Regions from separate parts of the Arthrobacter ginkgonis genome, predicted to be linked through region 2. Evidence: predicted binding sites of a transcription regulator. Region 2 holds the regulator's gene; the other holds the start of a gene.
The links. The regulator Rex, encoded in region 2, represses fermentation and respiration genes when NADH is low (regulators of the CRP and FNR family bind a similar motif). The targets are predictions, from matches to a motif close to CTTGTGAANNNNTTCACAAG.

Region 1: rhaI (L-rhamnose isomerase) is a predicted target of Rex. The motif match lies at 2,699-2,718, and genes of this name have one in related genera.

What each region holds. Positions count from the first base shown of each region.
Region 1 is NZ_BAABEO010000017.1:13,565-17,965, reverse strand. Features, by position in the region: gene rhaS (rhamnose ABC transporter substrate-binding protein) at 16-1,077, shown strand; gene ABD912_RS11995 (L-rhamnose mutarotase) at 1,177-1,512, shown strand; gene ABD912_RS11990 (LacI family DNA-binding transcriptional regulator) at 1,603-2,625, opposite strand; gene rhaI (L-rhamnose isomerase) at 2,791-3,957, shown strand; gene ABD912_RS11980 (bifunctional aldolase/short-chain dehydrogenase) at 3,963-4,401, shown strand, end outside.
Region 2 is NZ_BAABEO010000008.1:661,073-665,473, reverse strand. Features, by position in the region: gene ABD912_RS05685 (3-deoxy-7-phosphoheptulonate synthase) at 1-251, shown strand, start outside; gene ABD912_RS05680 (helix-turn-helix domain-containing protein) at 472-684, shown strand; gene ABD912_RS05675 (30S ribosomal protein bS22) at 812-910, shown strand; gene ABD912_RS05670 (glutaredoxin family protein) at 1,042-1,305, shown strand; gene ABD912_RS05665 (redox-sensing transcriptional repressor Rex) at 1,455-2,153, shown strand; gene ABD912_RS05660 (hypothetical protein) at 2,283-3,044, opposite strand; gene ABD912_RS05655 (YceI family protein) at 3,237-3,782, opposite strand; gene ABD912_RS05650 (histidine phosphatase family protein) at 3,956-4,401, shown strand, end outside.

The DNA of each region.
Region 1 (4,401 bases), on a different contig from region 2:
AAGAGAGGGAAAACAATGAAGTTCATCCACACCACTGCCGGCAGGGGAGGGCGCCTGGCGTCGCTTGCCGCCGTAGCCACCGTCGCGGCCCTGGCCCTCTCGGCCTGCGGAGCCTCCGGAGAGTCCAATGCGGAAGGCAGCCCCGCCGCGGGAGGCGACCAGAGCATCACCTTCATTCCGAAGCAGCTGAACAACCCCTACACCGACGTGGTCCTCGGCGGCGGAAAGACCGGAGCCGGGGAAGCCGGGTTCGCCAGCAACCAGGTGGTCGGACCGCTGGAGGCCTCCGCCTCGAGCCAGGTGTCCTTCATCAACGCCGAAACCCAGGCCGGCACCAACGTGATCGCCGTCGCCGCGAACGACCCCGACGCCGTCTGCCCGGCGCTCCAGGAGGCGCGCTCCGCCGGAGCGAAGATCGTGTCCTTCGACTCTGACACCAACCCCGACTGCCGCGACGTCTTCATCAACCAGGTGGTCGCCAAGGACGTGGCACTGATCCAGATGGAGCTCATCGCCGAGCAGATCGGCGGCTCGGGCCAGATCGCCATCCTCTCCGCCACGGCCAACGCCACCAACCAGAACGAGTGGATCAAGTTCATCGAGGAGGAGCTGAAGTCCAACCCGGAGTACAAGGACATCGAACTGGTCGCCAAGGTCTACGGCGACGACGACGACACCAAGTCCTTCCAGGAGGCCCAGGGCCTGCTGCAGGCCTACCCGGACCTGAAGGGCATCATCTCCCCGACCACGGTCGGCATCGCGGCCACGGCCCGCTACCTCTCCCAGTCCGAATACAAGGGCAAGGTGGCCTTGACCGGCCTGGGCCTGCCGAACGAGATGCGCGACTTCGTCAAGGACGGAACGGTCACGGAGTTCGCGCTCTGGGATCCGGCACAGCTGGGCTACGTCGCCGCCTTCGCGGGCAAGGCCCTGGCCGACGGCACCATCACCGGCGCGGCCGGCGACAAGTTCACCGCCGGCGACCTGGGCGAGCGCACCGTTGAAGAGGGCGGCATCATCATCGTCGGCCCGCCGACGGTCTTCAACAAGGACAACATCGACGACTACGACTTCTAGCCGCGCAGGCGGGTCGCGTGGGGCCCGGCGGGCGGACAGTGTCCGCCCGCCGGGCCCCACGCGGTGAATCAGGTCGGGAAAACGAGACCGGTAGGGACAATGAAACGAATCTGCTTCCAGCTCCAGGTCAAGCCTGGGCGGATCGATGAGTACAAGCGGCGCCACGCGGCGGTGTGGCCGGAAATGCTGCAGGCCCTCCAGCGGTCCGGATGGCACAACTATTCGCTGTTCCTGAGGCCCGACGGCCTCCTGATCGGCTACTTCGAGACGGAGGACCTGGCCGCGGCGCAGGCGGCCATGGCCGCCACCGAGGTCAACGGCCGGTGGCAGGCGGAGATGGGGGAGTTCTTCGAGGACCTGGACGGGGCCCCGGACGAGGGCTTCGTGCGGCTCGAGGAGGTCTTCAACCTCGAGGACCAGCTGGGCGGGGCATAAAGCGCGGGGCGGAAGGACCGTAACGGTCCCTCCGCCCCGCGCCGTGTCCGTCGCCCGCCCTGCACCGGGCGCCGCGCCATGCGCCGGGCGCTAGACCTTCGGCCGGGCGGCGCCGGTGCTGCCGCGCACCACCAGCTCCGGCTTGAAGACCACGTGCTCGTGGGGCGCCTGGGGATCCTCCAGCTCCTGGGCCAGCAGGCGGATGGCCGTGCGCCCGATCTCCTCGGCCGGCTGGCGGATGGAGGACAGGGGCACGATCGCGGAACTGGCGAAGTCGATGTCGTCGTAGCCGATCAGCGCGATGTCCCGGGGGACCTCCAGGGACTCGGCCAGCAGGACGGACTGCAGCACGCCGGTGGCCAGCAGGTCGTTCGCGCAGAAGACCCCGTCCGGCAGGAGGGCGCGGGAGCGCCGCACCAGCGCCTGGCCCACCTCCCGGCCGGCCAGGACGTTCAGCTCCTCGGTGGGAAGGAACTCCAGGGACACGCCGGGGTGCTCGGCGACCGCCTTCTCCGCGCCCCGGAGGCGGTCGGCGACCTGCTGCAGGTGCCGGCCGCCGCCGACGAAGGCGATCCGCGTCCGTCCCGTCTCCACCAGGTGCGAGGCGGCCAGGTACCCGCCGTGGACGTCGTCCACCGACACCGAGCTGTACAGCTCGGGGTCGCCTTCGCGGTCCAGCAGCACGACGACGAGCCCGTGGGCCTTCAGCTCGGCCACGCGGGCGGCGATGCTGCCGACCGGCGAGACCAGCAGGCCCTGCACGCGCTGCTCCTCGAACAGGTCGATGTAGCGCGCCTCGCGCCGGGCATCGTGGCGGCTGCTGGCAAACATCACGCTGCTGCCGGCGACGGCGGCGGCGTCCTCGGCCCCGCGGGCCACCGAGGCGAAGAACGGGTTGGCGGCGTCGAGCAGGACCATGCCGATGGTCCGGCTGCGCCCGGCCCGCAGCTGGCGGGCGGCGTCGTTGCGCACGAAGCCCAGTTCCTCGATGGCGCGCTGCACCTTTTCCTGGGTGCGCGCGGACACCCGGTCCGGGTAGTTGAGCACGTTCGAAACCGTCCCGACGGCGACTCCGGCACGGTCGGCGACGTCCTTGACGCTGGCTGGACGCATTTTCCGGCTCCTGAGCATTTTTCCGAATATGACGCTTGACACACTACTAGAAATTGCCTACTTTTGAAACGTATTTATGAAACGATTCAAAAGGCAGAGGGGTCCCTTGCGGACCCGCAGCCAACCCCTTGGATCGTCCGCCCCCGGATTTTGGAGTTCGCCCCCATGACAACGTTGTCCAGCATCGCGGCCCGCTTGGAGGGCCTTGCCATCGAAGTCCCCTCGTGGGCCTACGGCAACTCGGGAACCCGTTTCAAGGTCTTCGCCACGGCCGGGACCCCGCGCACGGTCGAGGAGAAGATCGCCGACGCCGCCAAGGTCAACGAGCTGACCGGCCTGGCGCCGGCGGTGGCCCTGCACATCCCCTGGGACAAGGTCGACGACTACGGCAAGCTCAAGGAGCACGCCGCGGGGCTGGGGATCGCGCTGGGCACGGTGAACAGCAACACCTTCCAGGACGACGACTACAAGTTCGGCTCCCTGACCCACAGCGACCCGGGCGTGCGCCGCAAGGCCGTGGACCACATGCTCGAATGCATCGACATCATGGACCAGACCGGTTCGCGCGACCTGAAGATCTGGCTCGCTGACGGAACCAACTACCCCGGCCAGGGGAACATGCGCGCCCGGCAGGACTGGCTGCAGGAGTCCCTGCGGCAGGTCTACGACCGGCTCGGCGACCACCAGCGGATGGTCCTGGAGTACAAGTTCTTCGAGCCGGCGTTCTACCACACCGACGTTCCCGACTGGGGAACCTCCTACGCCCACTGCCTGGAGCTGGGCGAGAAGGCAATGGTGTGCCTGGACACCGGCCACCACGCCCCGGGCACCAACATCGAATTCATCGTCGCCCAGCTGCTGCGGCTCGGAAAGCTGGGGTCCTTCGACTTCAACTCCCGCTTCTACGCCGACGACGACCTGATCGTCGGATCCGCCGATCCCTTCCAGCTGTTCCGGATCATGTTCGAGGTGGTCCGCGGCAACGGCTTCGGCCCGGACAGCGGCGTCGCGCTGATGCTGGACCAGTGCCACAACCTGGAGGAGAAGATCCCCGGCCAGATCCGCTCGGTGCTCAATGTGCAGGAAATGACGGCCCGGGCGCTGCTGGTGGACACCGCGGCGCTGGATGAGGCCCAGCGGGCCGGCGACGTGCTGGCCGCCAACAGCATCTTCATGGATGCCTTCTACACCGACGTCCGGCCCGGCCTGGCCGAATGGCGCGAAAGCCGGGGCCTGCCGGCGGACCCGATGGCCGCCTACCGCGCCAGCGGCTACCAGGACAAGATCAACACCGAACGCCAAGGCGGCCAGCAGGCCGGATGGGGAGCATAAGAGAAATGACGAACAACACCGTTGCGGACCTGATTGCCCGCTCGAACCGCCTGGGGGCGGACAAGCGCAACACCAACTTCGCCGGGGGCAACACCTCGGCCAAGGGCAGCCAGACCGACCCCGTCACCGGCGAGGACGTCGAGCTGCTGTGGATGAAGGGCTCCGGCGGGGACCTGGGCACCCTGACAGAGGGCGGACTGGCGGTGCTGCGGCTGGACCGCATGCGCTCCCTGGTCCAGGCCTACCCGGGGGTGGACCGCGAGGACGAGATGGTGGCCGCCTTCGATTACTGCCTGCACGGCAAGGGCGGGGCGGCCCCGTCGATCGACACCGCCATGCACGGCCTGGTCGACGCCGCGCACGTGGACCACCTGCACCCGGACTCCGGCATCGCCATCGCCACCGCCGCCGACGGGGAGGCCCTGACCAAGGACATCTTCGGCG
Region 2 (4,401 bases):
AGCTCGCCGCCCGCCTTGCCGCCGGCGAGCCGGGCATCGCCGGCCTCATGGCGGAGAGCTTCCTGGTTCCGGGGGCGCAGAAGCTTGAGGTCCCCGCCCCGGACGCGGCCCGCGGTCCGCGGGAGAACCCCGTGCTCGAGGGCCTGGTCTACGGCCAGTCCGTCACCGACGCCTGCATGGGCTGGGAGGCGACCGAAACCGCGCTGGAGACCCTCGCGGCCGCGGTGCGTGCCGGACGCGGCGGCGCGTAGGAGGGGCTTGGGCGGACGGTCCCCGGCCCCGGTCGGGGGCCCGGTGCGGGACCTGCGTAAAGCGGGTCCACGGAGCGGTCAGGGCTTTCACTTTCACCCCTCCAGCCACTAGAGTGACTAGCCAGACGGCATCGCCTGCTGCGCGCCAACCGGTGCGTAGAGTCAACGCACCCGTCGTTCATCGATGGGCCGTGTTGTCCAAGTCAGGAGTGGATCGGGGATGGCAGACGCTGGGAATTTCGCGAACGCGCACTTCATGACGGTTGCCGAGGTCGCCGAGGTCATGCGCGTGTCGAAGATGACCGTGTACCGGCTGGTGCACTCGGGCGACCTCCCCGCCGTCCGCTTCGGGCGCTCCTACCGCGTTCCGGAGACCGCCGTCGAGGAATACCTGCGCACGGCACGTGTGGATGGGGCCTCGGAGACCGCCTGAGGCCCGTGGTCTGACACGCCTGCAGAAGCAGGTAACCTGTTAAGGAACGTTTGACGTCCAGTTGGCTGCGATCGGTTGCTTTTGGTGCCGGAAAGTAGTCGGCACATATAGACAGTGAGGAACCACTATGGGCTCTGTTATCAAGAAGCGCCGCAAGCGTATGGCCAAGAAGAAGCACCGCAAGTTGCTTCGCAAGACCCGCCACCAGCGCCGCAACAAGAAGTAGCCGCGCTCCGGCACAAGCCGGATCAAGGCACGACGGCGGGGCCGCACCTTTCGAAGCGAGAGGTGCGGCCCCGCCGTCGTTTTGTCTCCCGGCCTGCCCCGGACGGCAGGGGGAGCCGGTACCGTGGAGGCATGGATTCCTCCGCCACCGAACCCCGTGTCCTCCTGCTGACCCGTCCCGGTTGCCACCTGTGCGAGGCCGCCCGGGAAACGGTGGCCGCCGTGGCCGGCAGGCTGGGCGTGGCGTGGGCCGAACGGCGGATCGACGACGATCCGGAACTCCTGGCCCGGCATTCGGAGGAGGTCCCGGTGCTGCTCGTGGACGGAACCGTTCGCGATTTCTGGGTCATCGACCCGCAGCGCCTCGAGGGCCTGCTCACGGCGCCGCAGGCCTGAAAGCACAGCGCCGCAGGCCTGAAGCGGACCGGTCGTGGGCCTCAAACGGCCCGGCCGGTTGCGTCCTGCGCGGCGCGTCTTTTATTTTTGGGGCCGGCCCCGCGTCGGCCTAGAGTTGACTATCCAACCAGCACGAGGAGCGGTCGAGCATGCCACGCAGCAAAGGGCCGGCACAGCCCCCCGCGGAGACCGGTCCCGCCGCGGCGCGGCACCTGCCGGAAGCCACCCTGGTCCGCCTGACGCAGTACCTGCGTGCGCTGACCGAACTGCGTGACGCGGGGCGTTCCAGCGCCTCCTCCGAGGTGCTGGCCGAGGCCGCCGGGGTCAATTCGGCGATCCTGCGCAAGGACCTGTCCCTGCTGGGGTCCTACGGCACTCGCGGGGTGGGTTACGAGACCGAGGTCCTGGCCCAACGCATCACCGAATGCCTGGGGCTGACCCACGAGTGGCGCGTCTCCATCATCGGTGCCGGCAACCTGGGCCGTGCGCTGTCCGGGTACGGCGGATTCCGCAACCGCGGCTTCTCGGTGGTGGCGCTCTTCGACGCCAGCCCGGACCTCATTGGGCGGGACGTGAACGGTCTGCGCGTGGCCAACGTCGCCTTCCTGGAGGACGTCCTCACGTTCACCCGGACCAACATGGCAGTGCTGGCCGTTCCCGGACCGGTGGCCCAGGAACTGGCCGACAGGCTGGTCCGCATCGGGGTGCGCAGCATCCTGAGCTTCGCGCCGGTGGTGCTGCAGGTTCCCGAGGGCGTGACGCTGCGGAAGGTCGACCTGGCCACGGAACTGCAGATCCTGGCCTACCACGCCCAGCAGGCCGGCCAGACGGGCCTGCAGCGGCCGTAAGGGCCCGTTCCGCGCCGGCCCTGGGCGGCGGCGCCCCTTAAACGGCGGTGTCCGCATCCCGTGGGGGAAGCGGACACCGTTGTTGGCCTGCTGCTTGGCAGGGCTACTTGGCAGGGCTACTTGGCGAGGCTATTTGGCCAGGCCGGCCTTCTTCGCGGCGATGTAGTCGCTCGAGGGCTTCAGCCAGGCCAGCACGATGCCGGCGACGCCCAGCACGATCACGGCCGCGGTCAGCGGGTCGGCCCCCAGTAGGCCGAACAGCGACAGGGCGGCCAGCACGGTTCCGGTGATGCGGGCGCCGTTGCTGCCCTTGCGGATGAAGAACGCGATCAGGGCGTAGAGGCCGGCGCCGATCACGGCGAAGACCACGGCAAGGGTCTTGAACATGCCGATCATGGAAGCGAAGGTCACGCCGGCCGCCTCCATCTGGGCCTGCATCTCCGCGTACGTCGCCGCATCCTGGCCGCGCAGGGTGCCTTCGATCATGCCCAGCAGCACGTCGGAGGGAACCATCGCCACCACCAGGCCGGAGACCAGGGTCAGGGCGCCGGCGGCAAGGATGAGCCAGAAGGCAATGTTCAGCTGCTTCGGGCGTTCCACCGGCGTCGCCGGGCCGCCAAAGCCGTACTGGCCCGGCTGCGGGGCCTGGTAGCCGTACGGCGGCTGGCCGTAGGGGGCCTGCGGCTGCCCGTACGGGGACTGGCCATAGGGCGACTGTCCGTACGGGGGTTGTCCGGGCTGGGGCTGTCCGTATTGCGGTTGCCCGTAGGGGGCCTGCGGGGATTGCGGGGCCTGCGGGTCCTGCGGCTGGGCGGGCTGGCCGCCGTCCGGCAGGCGCTGGCCATACCGGGGTTGTTCCGGGACCTGCGGGGTGTCGTCCGGGGTGCTCATGGTTCCTCCTGGTCCGGCAAGGGCTGTCCGTTTCACGATATCCGCTGGTCCCCGCGCCGCGCCGTCATCAAGAAGGCTGATTTTCGTCCCGTCCCGGGCCGGACAGGAAACGACGGCGGCCGCGCCGCCGGAGGTCCCGGCGGCGCGGCCGCTGAAGAGGTGGTGGTGGAGGGTGGTGCCGCGGAAGGTGGCCTAGGACTCCTTGACGAAGGCGACGTCCAGGGTGATCTTCACCTTGTCGCTGACCAGCACCCCGCCGGCCTCCAGGGCCGCGTTCCAGGTGAGTCCAAAGTCCTTGCGGGAAATGGTGGTCTCGGCGGAGAACCCGGCGCGGGTGGCGCCGAACGGGTCGACGGTCACGCCGTTGAACTCGACCTGGAACTCGACCGGGAGGGTGACGCCGTGGATGGTCAGGTTGCCGGCCAGGGTGTAGTCCTCGCCGCCGCCGGTGATGTCGGTGCCCGTGAACTCCAGGGTCGGGAACTTCTCGACGTCGAAGAAGTCCGGGCCCTTGACGTGCGCGTCGCGGTTGGCGTCACCGGAGTTGAAGGACGCGGACCGGACCGTCGCCTGCAGCACGGAGGCCTCAAGCGAATCGGCGGCCTTGATGGTCGCCTCGGCCTCGGTGAACTTGCCACGGACCTTGCTGATGCCCGCGTGGCGGACGGTGAATCCGATCTCGGAGTGCGCGATGTCGAGGTTCCAGACGCCGGTAGTCAGGCCTGCGGGGATGCTCATGGGTTCTCCTTATGCGGTGGGTGGGGATCGGGGCCGTTCAACCCGTCACCAACAGACTATTGAATGCAAACGCATATATCTAGACCTTTCTTGAAGATTTAACGAAAAGTTCGCGTGATGGTTGTCACCGGCCCGTTTTAGGCTCTTTCCCGATCGTTTGAGACACTGGAACCATGCCTCTTGCCACCGTCCATCTCCTGCGCCATGGGGAAGTTCACAACCCGGACAGGGTGCTCTACGGCCGGCTCCCGGAGTTCCACCTGTCCGACCTCGGGCGCACGATGGCCCAGCGCGCCGCGGAGCATTTCACCGCCCGCCGCAAGGCCGGGGCGAAGATCGTGCTGCTGGCGGCCTCCCCGCTGGACCGCGCGCAGGAGACGGCCGCGCCCACGGCCGCGGCGCTGGGCCTGGAAATCGTCACCGAGCCGCGCATCATCGAGGCCACCAACCACTTCGAGGGCCTGTCCCGGATCGGGAGCCAGCTCAAGCGCCCGCGGCACTGGCCCTACCTGGTCAATCCGCTCCGTCCGTCGTGGGGGGAGCCGTACTCCGCTCAGGTGGAACGGATGATGGAGGCGGTGCGCGACCTGCGCGACCGCGCCGTCGAAATCGGCGGCCC